Regions from separate parts of the Cobetia sp. MM1IDA2H-1 genome, predicted to be linked through region 1. Evidence: predicted binding sites of a transcription regulator. Region 1 holds the regulator's gene; each other region holds the start of a gene.
What was found. Region 1 encodes sigma-54, which starts transcription at its own class of promoters, with help from an activator protein. Its sites were predicted from a motif close to TGGCACNNNNNTTGCTNT; they were not measured.
Positions count from the first base shown of each region.

Region 2: a site for sigma-54 is predicted at 1,306-1,323, ahead of BOH68_RS13135 (HAD-IIB family hydrolase). Genes of this name have one in related genera too.
Region 3: a site for sigma-54 is predicted at 1,716-1,733, ahead of BOH68_RS06845 (dimethylamine monooxygenase subunit DmmA family protein). Genes of this name have one in related genera too.
Region 4: a site for sigma-54 is predicted at 2,485-2,502, ahead of BOH68_RS02050 (NarK family nitrate/nitrite MFS transporter). Genes of this name have one in related genera too.

Region 1 covers NZ_CM133225.1:802,252-806,030, reverse strand. Annotated here, with positions in the region: gene lptB (LPS export ABC transporter ATP-binding protein) at 1-502, shown strand, start outside; gene BOH68_RS03420 (RNA polymerase factor sigma-54) at 857-2,305, shown strand; gene hpf (ribosome hibernation-promoting factor, HPF/YfiA family) at 2,905-3,213, shown strand; gene BOH68_RS03410 (PTS sugar transporter subunit IIA) at 3,223-3,693, shown strand.
Region 2 covers NZ_CM133225.1:3,085,392-3,089,170, reverse strand. Annotated here, with positions in the region: gene BOH68_RS13140 (TRAP transporter large permease) at 1-1,103, shown strand, start outside; gene BOH68_RS13135 (HAD-IIB family hydrolase) at 1,407-2,303, shown strand; gene BOH68_RS13130 (glycosyltransferase family protein) at 2,345-3,556, shown strand; gene BOH68_RS13125 (sugar phosphorylase) at 3,675-3,779, opposite strand, start outside.
Region 3 covers NZ_CM133225.1:1,597,487-1,601,265, forward strand. Annotated here, with positions in the region: gene BOH68_RS06840 (FMN-binding glutamate synthase family protein) at 1-1,131, shown strand, start outside; gene BOH68_RS06845 (dimethylamine monooxygenase subunit DmmA family protein) at 1,818-2,504, shown strand; gene BOH68_RS06850 (PDR/VanB family oxidoreductase) at 2,489-3,433, shown strand; gene BOH68_RS06855 (heme-dependent oxidative N-demethylase family protein) at 3,473-3,779, shown strand, end outside.
Region 4 covers NZ_CM133225.1:447,427-451,205, forward strand. Annotated here, with positions in the region: gene BOH68_RS02040 (GNAT family N-acetyltransferase) at 1-359, shown strand, start outside; gene BOH68_RS02045 (hypothetical protein) at 585-752, shown strand; gene BOH68_RS02050 (NarK family nitrate/nitrite MFS transporter) at 938-2,296, opposite strand; gene BOH68_RS02055 (ANTAR domain-containing response regulator) at 2,906-3,481, shown strand; gene BOH68_RS02060 (CmpA/NrtA family ABC transporter substrate-binding protein) at 3,532-3,779, shown strand, end outside.

The DNA.
Region 1 (3,779 bases):
GGCTCGCGCCGGCATCGGCTATCTGCCCCAGGAAGCCTCGATCTTCCGCAAGCTCTCGGTATCCGACAACATCATGGCGATCCTCGAGACGCGCAAGGACCTGGATCGCAACGGACGCAAGGCACGCCTGGAGGAGCTGCTCAACGAGTTCAGCATCACGCATATTCGTGACAGTGCCGGCATGAGCCTTTCCGGCGGGGAGCGCCGCCGCGTGGAGATCGCTCGCGCACTGGCCACCGAGCCGGACTTCGTGCTGCTCGATGAGCCGTTTGCCGGCGTGGACCCCATCTCGGTGGGCGAGATCAAGAGCATCGTGCGCCAGCTGCGTGACCGCGGCATCGGGGTGCTGATCACCGATCACAACGTGCGCGAGACACTCGACATCTGCGATACCGCCTACATCGTGGGCGATGGCCAGATCATCGCGCATGGCGACGCCGACACCATCCTCGCCAACCAGCAGGTGCGTGATGTCTACCTGGGTCATGAGTTCAAGCTCTAGCCCGAGAGTGCCGTCAGCCTGGTGAGAGCCGTCAGCCTGGTGAGAGCCGTCAGCCTGACGAGAGCCGTCCGACCTCTTCTGCTCTCACCAGCACCCACCAGCACCCGCCACTTCCTGCTTCATTGTCGGGGCCTCGTTCCCCGCCCCCTCACGCAAGCGCCTCGACATGCGCTTGCGTGATCTCCCCGTGAACCCTCCTGCTCTGCCACACCTCACTCGAATGCATGACGTCCATACCACCTTGGTGGCAACATGGCATGCAAGTTGCTTGAATATTCTCGACTGCCCCTTGTCAGTGCCCCGACCCACGGTATAGCGTAGATGCACGTTCCTTTGCCGTGAATGACAGACCCCATGAAACCCACCTTGCAGCTTCGACTCGGCACTTCCCTGACCATGACCCCGCAACTTCAGCAAGCGATCCAGCTGCTGCAGTTGTCGACGCTGGACCTGCGTCAGGAGATACAGCAGGCGCTCGAGTCAAACCCCATGCTGGAGCTTGACGAGGAATACGAGTCGCTGGATGTCGCGGAGACACAGGACAAGAGCGAGATCTCCACCTCCGAGACCAACAGCGAGATTCCTGAAGAATACCCTCTCGACAGTGACTGGTCGGACCTCTACCAGGACCACGCAGGCAGCCTGACCAGTTCCGGCAGCGGAAGCTCGAGCGAGGACGGGCCGGACTTCGATCGCAACACCAGTGTCGAAAGCCTGCAGGACCATCTGCGCTGGCAGCTGGCGATGACGGACCTCGATGCGCGTGAACGCCAGATGGCGGAGAGTCTGATCGATGCGGTGGATGGGGCCGGCTACCTGAGCATGAGCCTGGACGAACTGGTCGATGGCCTGCGAGGTCAGGGACTGCCCGGCCTCAAGGCGTCGGAACTCGAGCAGGTCCTGCTGCGCCTTCAGCAGTTCGATCCCACCGGTGTGTTCGCTCGAGACCTGCGCGAATGCCTGCTGCTTCAGCTGGCCCTGCTGCCGGACGATCTGCCGCTGCTGGCCCAGGCCCGCCGTCTGGTGCGGCAATTCCTCGAGGCACTGGGCAATGACGATCGCAAGCTGCTCAAGCGTCGCCTGAGCCTGGATGATGATGAGCTGGATCACGTCATTCGTCTGGTACGGGCGCTCGACCCGCGCCCGGCGTCCGCCTGGGGCGAGCCTGCCAGTGATTACGTCATCCCGGACCTGCTGGTCCGTCATACGCGTCACGGCTGGCAGGTCGAGCTCAACCCGGAAGCGCTGCCCAAGCTGCGTATCCAGCCGGAATATGCCGCCCTCATCAAGCGGGCCGACAAGTCCGCGGACAACACCTTCCTCAAGGACAATCTTCAGGAAGCCCGCTGGCTGATGAAGAGCCTGTCCTCACGCAATGACACCCTGCTCAAGGTGGGCCGCGAGATCATGGCGCGCCAGATCGACTTCCTCGAGCAGGGGGAAGAAGGCATGAAGCCGCTGATCCTCGCCAACATCGCGGAAGTGGTCGAGATGCACGAATCCACCATCTCGCGGGTGACCACCCAGAAATATATCCACACCCCGAGAGGCGTGTTCGAACTCAAGTTCTTCTTCTCGAGTCAGGTGGGTGGCAGCGGCAACGGTGACGCGCACTCCAGCACCGCGATCCGTGCGCGCATTCGCAAGCTGATCTCGGAAGAACCGGCGCGCAAGCCATTGTCCGACTCACGCCTGGTGGATCTGCTGGCCAGTGATGGCATCGAGGTAGCGCGCCGGACGGTCGCCAAGTATCGCGAGGCCATGGGCATCCCCTCCTCCAGCGAGCGCAAGCGCTTGGCGTGAGTCTCGACAACGGATACCCGCAAGCCAGCGGGCTCCACACGTCGGAGCGCTGAAGCTCGCCCCCTTGCACCTGCCATCCTGACATCATCTGCCAATCGGTCGTCTGAATACCGGTTGGCAATGCCTGTCCTTGCGACTGCGTGAGTGACTTCACGCCCCCAATTGCCTATTTTTCCAGCCACTTTTCTCCAGAGTGCTTTCTTTTTCCCTCACATCCCACGGACAGATAGCCAGGGGTCGCCACCGACTCCTGCCACACGAACGTCGACGTAAATGCTGACATTGGCCACAAACGGCCGGTTTCTCGAGCCCCATTCCGTCCGTGATGCGAGGCGATGCTCATGAAGAACCTGCTGATATCCCTCGCTGGGTTGAAGACAAGCCTTGCCCCACGATGCAGCGCAGCGTTGATCTTTGTTCAAAGCTTGGGCATTGTCGGGGTAGACGCTCGGTACACCGGCACCGCCGCTCTCGCCAGCAGATGATCGCCACGAGACCATGGCCGGAGTCAGAAAGTGGCCGCGCGTTCAATCAGGGTTTGCTCGCAGTCAAAAAGGGTTACAATTCAAAGGCAACCCGCTGGATAAAGGAGCGTGTCCATGCAAGTGAATATCACCGGGCATCATGTGGAACTCACCGATCCTCTCCGCGATTATGTCAACGAGAAGCTCGCTCGCCTCGAACGGCATTACGACAACATCACCAATGTTCAGGTGACACTGTCGATCGAGAAGGAACGCCAACAGGCTGCCTGCACCCTGCACGCCGCTGGCGCCGACCTCCATGCCCTGGCAGAAGACCCCAACATGTACGCTGCCATCGACGCGCTCGCCGACAAGCTGGACCGCCAGCTGGTCAAACACAAGGAAAAGTCCCAGGCTCGCTCTCAGGGCACCGGGACCCGTTGACCTTCTGCCATGACACTTGATCAGATCCTTCCCCCCGAGCGCACGCTCTACGGCGTCCCCGGGGGGAGCAAGAAGCGGGTGCTGGAATTCTTCAGCACCTTCATTGCTCAGAACATTCCCAGCCTGGACAGCCAGGAAGTCTTCTCGCGCCTGATCGGGCGCGAGAGACTGGGTTCGACGGGCATCGGCCACGGCGTGGCCGTGCCACATGCACGCAGTCCACACTGCAAGACCCCCATCGCGGCGTTCATGAAGCTCGGTGACCCCATCGACTTTGACGCCATCGATGGCGAACCCATCGATCTGCTGTTCGTGCTGCTGGTCCCCGAGGAGGCAGATGACACCCATCTCACTCTGCTCGGCCAGGTGGCGGAACTGCTCAACTCGCCCACCAACCGGGCAGCATTGCGCCAGGCAGACAGTCAGCGAGCATTGTTCGAAGCCCTGACCTCGGCCATCGCCGAATTGCCGGCGCGCTGAACCTGCAAGCCCGGACTCGCTCCGGGCTTGTCGCTGACTGGCCTCAGGCACCCTCCGCTTTCACCTCATGCTGACCTCGCCCTGGG
Region 2 (3,779 bases), 1.9 Mb from region 1:
TCGTGTTGATGGCCTCGCTGCTGGATCGCTCCGGCATCGCCAAGGACCTGTTCAATGCCATGCGCGTGATGGCAGGTCGCCTGCCCGGCGGCGTGGCGATCCAGACCATCGTGGTGGCGTTCTTCCTGGCGGCGATGTCCGGCATCATCGGCGGCGAGATCGTGCTGCTGGGGATTCTGGCGCTGCCGCAGATGCTCCGGCTCGGCTATGACAAGCACATCGCCATCGGCGTGGTGTGTGCCGGGGGCTCGCTGGGCACCATGATGCCGCCCTCCATCGTGCTGATCATCTATGGCCTGATCGCCAACCAGTCGATTGCCGATCTGTTCACCGCGGCGATCACCCCGGCCATCGTGCTGATGGCAAGCTATATCCTCTATGTGCTGATCCGCTGCCTGCGCAATCCCGCGCTGGGGCCGGTGATGCCCGAGGAGGAACGGCGTGCCAGCTTCCAGAGCAAGCGTGAGCTGCTCAAGGCCGTCGGCGTGCCGGCGATCATCGCGGGACTGGTGCTGGGTTCCATCTATGGCGGGGTGGCCTCGGTGACGGAGGCAGCGGCGATGGGCAGCTTCGGCGTGCTGGTGGCGGTGATGCTGCGGGGTGAATTCTCCATCACCCTGATGCAGCGTGCGCTGTCCCAGACCATGAACACCTGCGGCATGATCATCTGGATCGGTATCGGGGCGGCGGCGCTGGTCGGGGTCTACAACCTGATGGGCGGCAACCGCTTCGTGTCGAGCATGATTCTCGGCCTCGATATCCCGCCGTTGGCGATCATCATGGTGATGATGGCGATCCTGCTGCTGCTGGGGCTGTTCCTCGACTGGATCGGCATCGCGATGCTGACCCTGCCGATCTTCGTGCCGATCATCATCCAACTTGGCTATGACCCGGTATGGTTCGGCGTGCTGTTCGCGGTCAACATGCAGGTGTCCTTCCTGTCGCCTCCCTTCGGGCCTGCCGCCTTCTATCTGAAAGGCGTGGCACCGGAAGGCATCAGTCTCAAGGATATCTTCGTCTCGCTGCTGCCGTTCATCGCCATCCAGCTGTGCGTGCTGGCGATGTTGCTGCTGTGGCCGCAACTGTCACTGTGGCTGGTCTAGTCTCAACAGATGTTGCTGATGGCCGAAGACTCGACGCCCTCGCAGATGCGAGGGCGTCGTCGTTCGTGACGACAGGTTTGCGCTGCAATGTGGCGACGCGACATGCATCAGGGGATTTGTGCTCATTGTTGGTGCAAGCAAGCCGGCGGTGAATCAGAGTTGAGAGTTGAGAGGCCAGACTGTCATTGCGACTGCACCATCTTGGCACATTCCCTGCAATGCTCTTGGCAGGCTTGCCTGGCGCAACGAGACCGCACCGCGGGGATGCTTGGCACGCTGCAGCACTTCATGAGGAGAGTTCACATGTCAGAGACTCAAGCACCGCTGTTGTTGCTGACCGACCTGGATGGCTCGCTGCTGGACCATCACGATTACTCGCCGGGTCCGGCGCGCAGCTGGCTGACCCGCCTGCGTGCTCGCGGCGCCTGGGTCGTGCCCAATACCTCCAAGACCGCGGCTGAACTCACGCCCTTGATGCGCTCGCTGGGGCTGGCGGGTCAGCCCTGGATCGCCGAGAACGGAGGCGTCGTGGCGCTGCCGGCCTCCTGGCTCAGTGCCTATCCACTGGAGGAGGCCAGTGCCCCGGATGCGCACGGCCTGTGCCGTATCGCGGTGGCCATGCCGCGCCGCGCGATTCTCGAGGTGCTGGATGGATTGAGGGAGGAGTTCGCCTTTGAAGGCTTTGCCGCGATGTCGGTGGCAAGAATCAGCGAGCTGACGGGGCTGGGGGAGGCGGATGCGGCGCTGGCGGGGGAGCGTGATGCCAGTGAACCGCTGGTATGGCAGGACGCGCCGGAGCGCCTCGAGGAGTTCCGCACGCGCCTGGCCAGCCATGGCCTCAAGCTGACGCGGGGCGGGCGTTTCCATCATGTGACGGGCGACACTGACAAGGGGGTGGCGGCGCGCTATCTGATCGCGCGCTACCGGCTCTGTGAGCGGGTGCGTCCCTGGACACTGGGCTTCGGTGATGGCGCCAATGACCTGCCATTGCTGGCCGCGGTCGATAACGCTGTCCTGATCCCCGGCGTCGGTGATACCTCACAGCGCGATCGGGAGCTTGCCGAGTATCCGCTACTGGCGGATGAACGCCGCTGTTTTCGCGCCAATCACCCCGGGCCGCAGGGATGGGTCGAGGGATTGCGTCACTGGCTGGCCAATGGCCAGCCGGAAGAATGGACATCCAGAGGCCTGCGCGCCTGACGCCTGCCTGATGCGTGTCTTCGGTATGACAAGGAGCTGACATGAGCGATTTTTACCAGAATGGCATCATCACCAACTTCCATAACCTGACCGACCGTCCGGTGGAGGACCTTGAAGCGGATCTGATGCGCTTCTCCCGCAAGCGGCCGATGAGCCTGATTCTGCCGTCGCTGTATTCCGAGCTGGAAGGCCCCGCGCTCAAGCACATCGTCGATGAGCTGGCGCAGGTGCCGTATCTCAGCGAGATCGTGATCGGGCTGGATCGTGCCGACCGCGACCAGTTCGAGCATGCCAAGGAGTTCTTCTCTCACCTGCCACAGCATCACCGTATCCTGTGGAACGACGGGCCGCGCCTGCGTGCACTGGATGAAGAGCTGACCGAGCATGGTCTGGCACCGATGGAGGCCGGCAAGGGGCGCAACGTCTGGTATTGCTCCGGTTACGTGCAGTCATCAGGCATCGCCGAGGCGGTGGCACTGCATGACTGCGATATCGTCACCTATGATCGCGGCCTGCTGGCGCGCCTGATCTACCCGGTCGCCCATCCGCAGTTCAACTACGAATTCTGCAAGGGCTACTATTCGCGCATCGCCCAGGGCAAGCTCAATGGTCGCGTGGCACGTCTGATGGTCACGCCGTTGATCCGTGCGCTCAAGAAGGTCTATGGCCCGCTGCCGTATCTGGATTATCTCGACAGCTATCGTTATCCGCTGTCCGGTGAGTTCTCGATGCGCACCGACGTGCTGGCGGACATTCGCATCCCCAGCGACTGGGGGCTGGAGATCGGCGTGCTGTCCGAGGTGCATCGCAACTATTCCACCAAGCGTCTGTGCCAGGTGGACATCGCCGATGCCTATGATCACAAGCATCAGCCGCTGTCCGAGGAAGATGCGCTGGGCGGCCTCAATCGCATGAGTCTGGATATCGCCAAGGCCATGTATCGCAAGCTGGCGACGCTGGGGGTCGAGATTCATGGCGAGACTTTCCGCACCATCAAGGCGACCTACTATCGCATCGCGCTGGATCTGATCGAGACCTATTACAACGACGCCGTCATGAATGGCCTGACGGTGGATCGTCACAGCGAGGAAGCGGCAGTGGAGCTGTTCGCCGCCAACATCATGGATGCCGGCAGCGCCTTCCTCGACAACCCGCGTGACAAGCCCTTCATTCCGAGCTGGAATCGGGTGCAGTCCGCGGTGCCGGACCTGCTCGAGCGCATGCATGAAGCGGTGGAGCTGGACAACCAGTAACGACACCTTTCACCAACCGCTCACGTGGGTCACGCACGTTGCGGCAGACACGGGAAGGTAAAACGACAACGGGGCTGCCACTGGCAGCCCCGTTGTCGTTGGCGGGCACGTCGTCAGGTCAGACGACCTCGATGGCCGGTGGGCGCACCGACTGCTCCATCAGCCAGGCTGCCTGATAGGGGCGGCGCGCCATGGCGGGGTCGAAGGCCTTGTCATGACACAG
Region 3 (3,779 bases), 800 kb from region 1:
GAGAAGTGCGAGACCGAAGTCGTGCTCGGCACGCGCCATGCCAAGAAGCCGGTGGTGATCAGCACGCCGGTCACCATCGCCGGCATGAGCTTCGGGGCCCTGTCCGCCCAGGCCAAGGAAGCCCTGGGGCGTGGCGCCTCGGAAATCGGCACCTCCACCACTACCGGCGATGGCGGTATGACCCCGGAAGAGCGCGGCCAGTCCTCGCGCCTCGTCTATCAGTACCTGCCGTCGCGCTACGGCATGAACCCGGACGACCTGCGCAAGGCCGATGCAATTGAAGTCGTGCTCGGCCAGGGCGCCAAGCCCGGCGGTGGCGGCATGCTGCTGGGCCAGAAGATTTCCGAGCGGGTCGCGGGCATGCGCACCTTGCCACAGGGCATCGACCAGCGCAGCGCCTGTCGCCACCCGGACTGGACCGGCCCAGATGACCTGGCGATCAAGATTGCCGAGCTGCGCGAGATCACCGACTGGCAGGTGCCGATCTACGTCAAGATCGGCGCGACCCGCACCTACTACGACGTCAAGCTGGCGGTGAAGGCAGGCGCGGATGTCATCGTGCTGGATGGCATGCAGGGCGGCACCGCCGCCACCCAGGATGTCTTCATCGAACACGTCGGCATCCCGACCATGGCCGCCATCCCCCAGGCCACTCAGGCACTGCAGGAGATGGGCCTGCATCGTGAAGTGCAGCTGATCGTCTCCGGCGGGATTCGCAACGGCGCCGATGTCGCCAAGGCGATCGCGCTGGGTGCCGACGCCGTGGCCATCGGTACCGCCGCCTTGATCGCGCTGGGCGACAACCATCCGCGCTACGCCGAGGAGTATCAGAAGCTGGGGTCCGCCGCCGGTTTCTATGACGACTTCCAGGATGGCAAGTGTCCGGCCGGTATCTCCACCCAGGACCCGGAGCTGAGCCAGCGACTGGACCCGGTCGCGGCCGGCAAGCGTCTGGCCAACTACCTGCGCGTGCTGACGCTGGAAGCCCAGACCCTGGCACGTGCCTGTGGCAAGTCACACCTGCATCATCTGGAACCGGAAGACCTGGTCGCCCTGAACGTGGAAGCTGCGGCCATGGCCCGGGTGCCGCTGGCGGGCACCAACTGGGTGCCGGGCCAGGGCGGTTACTGATGGCACGATCTCTATCGTGCGTGTGCCATTGCGCATGAGAGCGATCGTGCATGGCTGCCATTGCGCATGATTGTCATGGCAAAGCTGCGAAGCCTTTTGTCAGCAAGATCGCCGCAATGTTGTCCAGGCAAAATGTCGCAATGACAAGAACTCTGCTCCGGTTGATGTAGAAAAATATGACCTGACGATATTGAGTTATCAAAGCGCCTCACCCTTCGGTGAGGCGCTTTCTTTGGTGGTGAGTACAATCAAGGAAAAAGGCCAATATCATGCAAGCGAAAGTGCATCAGAATGCTGACGGTGGAGAAGCGCGTAGTGTCGTGTCGATTGCGAGATCGTGATTCTCCAAAGATAAATTTTTCCATTCTTTCAGCATCTTGAAGACATTAAATGAGAAATATGTCAGGCGTAGCGATTGGCTTATGAGGTGAGGTTGGGTCAGGGCAATAATGGTGAATTCAAGCCGATATTCATGAGCTTTGTGTTCTGTTTTGGTGCGTGAATACCTCTATTGATTGTTCATATGTGAAATGGGGTTTTCAGACGATTTTGCCGGGCATGCGGGGTAATAATTTTGCCGTCAATGGCACGAAATATGCTCAAGAAATGGAGTGGTAGTCGGATGCACGTCATCGTCAAGACGGCGGCATTACAACAAGGACAATTTCTCAGAGCAGGGTCGTGTCATGAAAAGCCCGCAATCATCCTCTGTCACTGCCGGGATTCGAAGTCGGCAACACTATCCACGCATCGAGGCGCTGCCCGATGCCCAACGGTATCTGGTGGCATGCCAGTCTCCCGAGAGCCTGCCAGGCACTGGAGAGGCGGCGGGCAACGCCCGTCAGCAACTGCAGATGCATTGTCAGCTGATCAGTACGCTGCTGGGGCAGCTCGGTAGCCGCGAGGTGGGAGGCGCCGTGCAATCCGCTCCGGCAACAGAGGCGTTGCCCACGGGGCCCGCCGACAGCGCCCGCCTGCATCGCTGGTACGACGTCGATGATCGCCCCCTGGCCTGCGATGCGCTGGCGGGTGCCATCGGCGAGGTAGGCGCGGCGGGATGTCTGATCATCATCGGCAGTGAGCATTTCGTGTGGCAGGTCGCCAATCTGGCTCAGCAGCAGGGTCTGTTGCTGGATGACATGGTGATGCTGCCGGTGGCTGCTCTGGGGCGGCATGTGTTCTGCGTGCACTGTCAGCAGGTCAGTGAGCACGTCATCCACTCACCGGCGGCCTGTGATGGCTGTGGTTTGATGCTGGAAGTGCGTGATCATTTTTCCAAGCGTCTCGGCGCCTACATGGGCGTGCGAATCGATGCGGAAGCCCCGGGAGAGATTCCCCCACAGGAGGAGGTGGCACCATGTCTCGCTTCATGAAGGCGCGGGTCGCCGCGGTCGATCAGCTCAGCAGCAGCGTGCGCCGTCTCACTCTGGTGCCTGCCGATGAGGCCTCACCCTTCACGCTGTTCTCACCGGGCAGTCATGTGGTGCTGGGCATTCCAGGAGAAGGGCGGGTGTGTCGCAACGCCTATTCATTGATCAGCCCGCCGGATGATCCCTCGCAGTACTGCATCGCGGTGCGTCGTCAGCCGGTCTCGCGTGGGGGCTCCGAAGCCATCCATTCACGCGTCAAGGTCGGTGACGAGCTGGAGCTCAGCCCGCCGGCCAACCTCTTTCTGCCGCACTGGCAGGCGCGTCACCACCTGATGCTGGCAGGCGGCATCGGCATCACGCCGTTTCTCTCCTACCTGCCGGAGCTGGAGAGTCGTGGCGCCAGCTGGGAGCTGCACCTGCGCAGCCAGGACCTCGATGTCGCCCGCTTCCCGGAGGCCGCACCCTATCTGGCGAGTGGCAACATCACCCAGCACCGTCTCGAGCGTCCGAATCTCAAGGCCCTGCTGGCGCGTCAGCCCGCCGGCACTCACGTCTATCTCTGCGGCCCGCAGGCCATGATCGATGCCGTGAAGGACGCGGCGCGCGAGCTGCACTGGAGTCTCGCGCGCATCCATCACGAGGTCTTTGCCGCCCCGGAGCCGGGGACTCCCTTCATGGCCGTGGCGCGTGGCAGCGGTGTGGAAGTGGCGGTCGGTGCTCAGGAATCGATGCTGGAAGCACTGGAGCGCAGCGGTGTCGAGGTCACAAGCCTGTGTCGTGGCGGCGTCTGCGGACAGTGTCGGGTCGAGATGCTGGAGGGGGAGGCGGAACACCGTGACTCCTTCCTCGATGAACAGGAGCGGGCCAGTCAGCGCTGCGTGATGCCCTGCGTTTCCCGGGCACGCAGCCAGCGGCTGGTGCTGGATCTCTGAAACCGTCTTTCGCGAGATGGACCCCCAAGGAGCAGGAACATGCAATTTTCCCCGCGAGATGACCAGGCGTTCCATGGTCAGTTCACCTTCAAGAATTCCGACTACGCCATCCAGCGTTTTCCCTTCCCGTTCCCGGAAGATGAGTACCGTTACTCGGTCAATATCGAGCCGCATGTCTTGCCGGGCAAGCCGGGTTCCATCACCGAGCACATGCTGGATATCGATGAGCACTATCTGAGCGAGATCGCCGAGCGTGAGCGGGTGCTGGCCAAGGACCCCAGACGCTGCCTGGTGATGCCACACATGCAGCCGGCAGCCTGGGACTTTCTCGAATTCGTGATGACGC
Region 4 (3,779 bases), 350 kb from region 1:
GGCTGCTGGGGCATGTGATGGCCTCGCGCGTGGAACTCTCCGGCTGTCCGGGGCGCGTGCTGATGGCATTGGCGCCTCTGGCGGTGTTGCCCCAGCACCAGCGTCATGGCATCGGCAAGCGGCTGGTGATCTCGGCGGTCAAGCGTTGTCGTCTGCTGGGAGCGGGCGCCGTGGTGGCGGCGGGTCATGCCGAGTTCTATGCCCATCTGGGCTTTCACCCGGCGCGCCATTACGGCCTTTATTGCCATCACGAGGATGTGCCGGGCGCCTTCGTGGCCATCGAGCTGGTGCCGGACTATCTGGCGGGGCTGGGAGGCGAGGTGCTGTTCGATCATGGTTTCTCTGACCTGGGCCTCTGACCTGGGCCCCTGGCTCGAGCGCAGATTCGCGCTCTGATCCGGGCTCCTCGGAGGGGTTTGCCCTGTGGTGTGCCTCGTCACTCGGTCATCCTCTTGCAACTCGGCGTTGCGCCACCCTTGAAACCGTGCGACACCCGCTCCATGTCCTGTGTATCCCCGCGCTGTTGTCTGTACTGGTGTGCAGGCCGGGGCGTTATCCCGACCGATGATTCAAGGAGAGACATCATGAAGCTCAAGACTCTGGGTAGTTCGCTGATGATTGCCATGCTGGGTCTCGGTGGCCTGTCACTCGCCGGTTGCGAGGACGAGGGCCCGATGGAGAAGGCTGGCGAGAAGATGGACAACGCCGTGGAAGACGCCGGTGACAGCGTCGAGAACGCTACCGACAGCTGATGGCTGGCCGTGACTCGCCCGCGAGCACGGCGAACCGCAAGGTGTGAATGCACAAAGGCCCCGCCTCTCATGAGGCGGGGCCTTTGCATGTCAGGGCTCCGTGTATCAGGGCTCCGTATATCAGTTCTCTGTATATCAGGGCTGCATGTGTCAGAGGTTTGAGAAAGTCTCAGGAAGAGACAGGCTCAGACAGACACGGGCTGCTGGTCGCTCTGCTGCTTGCGTTCCGCGACGGCGGCTTCATAAGCGCGGCCTTCCTCGGCCTCGGTGGCGGCGCTGAAGCGCACCAGCAGGGCGAACAGCGAGATCACGATCACGCCCATGCCCAGATACATCAGGCCTTCCTGGTAGGTCAGTTCTTCACTGCGGAACAGGAAGCCCGCGGCGACAGCCCCCGCGTTGCCGCCCGCGCCGACGATACCGGCCACCGCGCCCAGTGCCTTGCGATTGACGAAGGGCACGATTCCGAAGGTGGCGCCTTCCGCCATCTGCACGAACAGGCTGAACACCAGCATGATGCCGATGGCTACCGCGAGGGTTTCCATCTGGGCGAAGCCGACCAGCGCCACGCCTTCACACAGCAGCGCGATGAACAGCCAGCGCACGCGACCCTTGAGGCCGGACTGACGGGCGAACAGGTCGGAGAACACGCCGCCCAGGGTGCGCGCGAACAGGTTCATCAGGCCGAACAGGCCCGCGATGAGGCCGGCGGTGGCGAGATCGAGGTCGAAGTGATCGAAGAAGTAGATGGCGGCGACGTTGTTGATGGTCAGCTCGACCCCGAAGCAGGCGCCGTAGACGAGGAACAGGGCCCAGACACGGATGTCGCGAGCCGCCGCGCCGAAGGTGGCGCGCATGCTGTATTCCTTCTCGGCCTTGGGCAGCTCACCACGCTCACGCAGCTCGCTGAAGTTGCCGTCCGGCGCATCCTGGGTGAAGAAGTAGTAGGCGATCCCGGTGAGGAACAGCACGATGCCCGGCACGACCATCGCCAGACGCCAGCCCAGGGTCTGCTCGACGCCCAGCATCAGAAGGCCGGCCATCACCAGCGGCATCAGCATCTGGGTGGTGCCGCCGCCCAGGTTGCCCCAGCCGGCGGTGGTGGCATTGGCGGTGCCGACCACGTTAGGACCGAACATCACGGAGGTGTGGTACTGGGTGATGACGAAGGACGCGCCGATGGCACCGATGGCCAGACGGGCGAGGAAGAAGGATTCGAAGCTGTCGGCGAAGCCGATGCACATCACCGGCAGAGAGCCGAGGCACAGCAGCCAGGTGTAGGCCTTGCGTGGCCCGATGCGATCACACAGCACGCCGATGGCAAGTCGCACGATCACCGTGATGGCGACGGAGGCGATGATGGTGTTGCCGATCTGGGTCTTGGTCAGGCCGAGGTCATCGCGCACCACGGCCATCAAGGGCGCGATGCCAAACCAGCCGAAGAAGCAGACGTGGAAGGCGAACCACGACATGTGGAAGGCGCGCATCTGCGGGGTATTGAAGCTGAACAGCCGGATACGGCTGGCCTTGTTGCGAATATCCATGAGTGGGCTCCTGGTACAGCGTCGGTGCCGGACGCCAGGGTCTCGGCGCACGACGGGTGGTCGAACAGCTGTGAACGACAGCGGGGCGCCTCGTCATTGAGGGGCCTGGTTCGACGCACTCGTACTCCCGGGAGCCTGGTCCACGTCATGGATGATGCATGGCACGCTTGTCTGCCATTGCCTGACTCAAAGCAAGTAGCGCGCCACTTGCGGGGGTGTTGTGCATCCAACCCCCGTCATATCAAGGGCTTGGAATCATCATGTCGGGCAAGACAGCAGTGGAGGGTAAGCAGGGCGATGCCCAGTGGCGGTGCGCGGCGGGGTGAGGATGATCCAGTCTGGCGCACGTGGCGGGCGAGAGATCGCCAGATCACGCCATGCATCATTGCTGTGCAGCCGGGCGCGCCCTTGCGCACTGCGGAAGGCCTTTCTGGCCAGCGCTGCACCAGTTTGTGGCATGAATCCTGCAGTGTCAGAGGCGTGACGCCATCCTGACTCCCGCTTGCGAAGACGCCGTCGTCCTTGATCTCGGACGTCGGTGCCTGATCGCTCGAGGCGTCGCCTGACACCCCGGCACCACCGCCTGACACACTGCCAAGGAAGCCTGATATGCCCGTGACCGTGTTGATCGTCGATGTGCGCAGCGAGCGTTCCGCCGCTCTGGAGCAGGCGCTGTTGAGCGCCGGCTTCGAGGTGGCGCTGCGGGTCGATGAACACGAGGACCTGCATGCGCTGGTGCAGCACCATCAGCCGGATGCCGTGATCATCGACGCCGACCTGCCCAGCCGTGACACCCTCGAGCACCTCGGCCAGCTGGGGCGTCACTATCCCAAGCCGATGATCATGCTGGCCAGTGAGGACGCGCCGGACCTGGTGCGCCAGGCGGCTGGCGCCGGCGTGTCCGCCTACGTGGTGGATCACGTCATGCCGGCGATGGTGCGCAGCATGGTCGAGGTGGCCATCACCAGCTTCGAGGCTCACCGTGCCCTCAAGGGCGAACTCAATCGCACCCAGACCACTCTGATACAGCGGCGCAGCGTGGATCGCGCCAAGGCGCTGGTGATGGAGAGTCGCGGACTGGGGGAGGATGCGGCCTACCAATATCTGCGCAAGACCGCGATGAATCGGCGTCTGGCATTGCACGAGCTGGCCGATGAGCTGCTCAAGGCGTCGCGTCGGCACTGAGCCGAGTCTCGTGATGTCCTTCTCTTTCGATCGTTCAAAAGGTGGATGTGATGCTCAGTGATTCTCTTCTCAATGGCCATCAGTTGACGCTGGGGTTGATGCCGCTCAATGACGCGGCACCTCTGGTGGTGGCGGAGCGTCAGGGGTTCTTCCGTGAGGAGGGGCTGGCCGTGACGCTCAAGTGGCAGCCGTCGTGGGCGGCACTGCGCGATGACCTGCAGACCGGCGTGTTGCAGGGCGCGCAGATGCTGGCGCTGATGCCGCTGACCTCGACCCTGGGGCTGGATGGCCGCGCCAC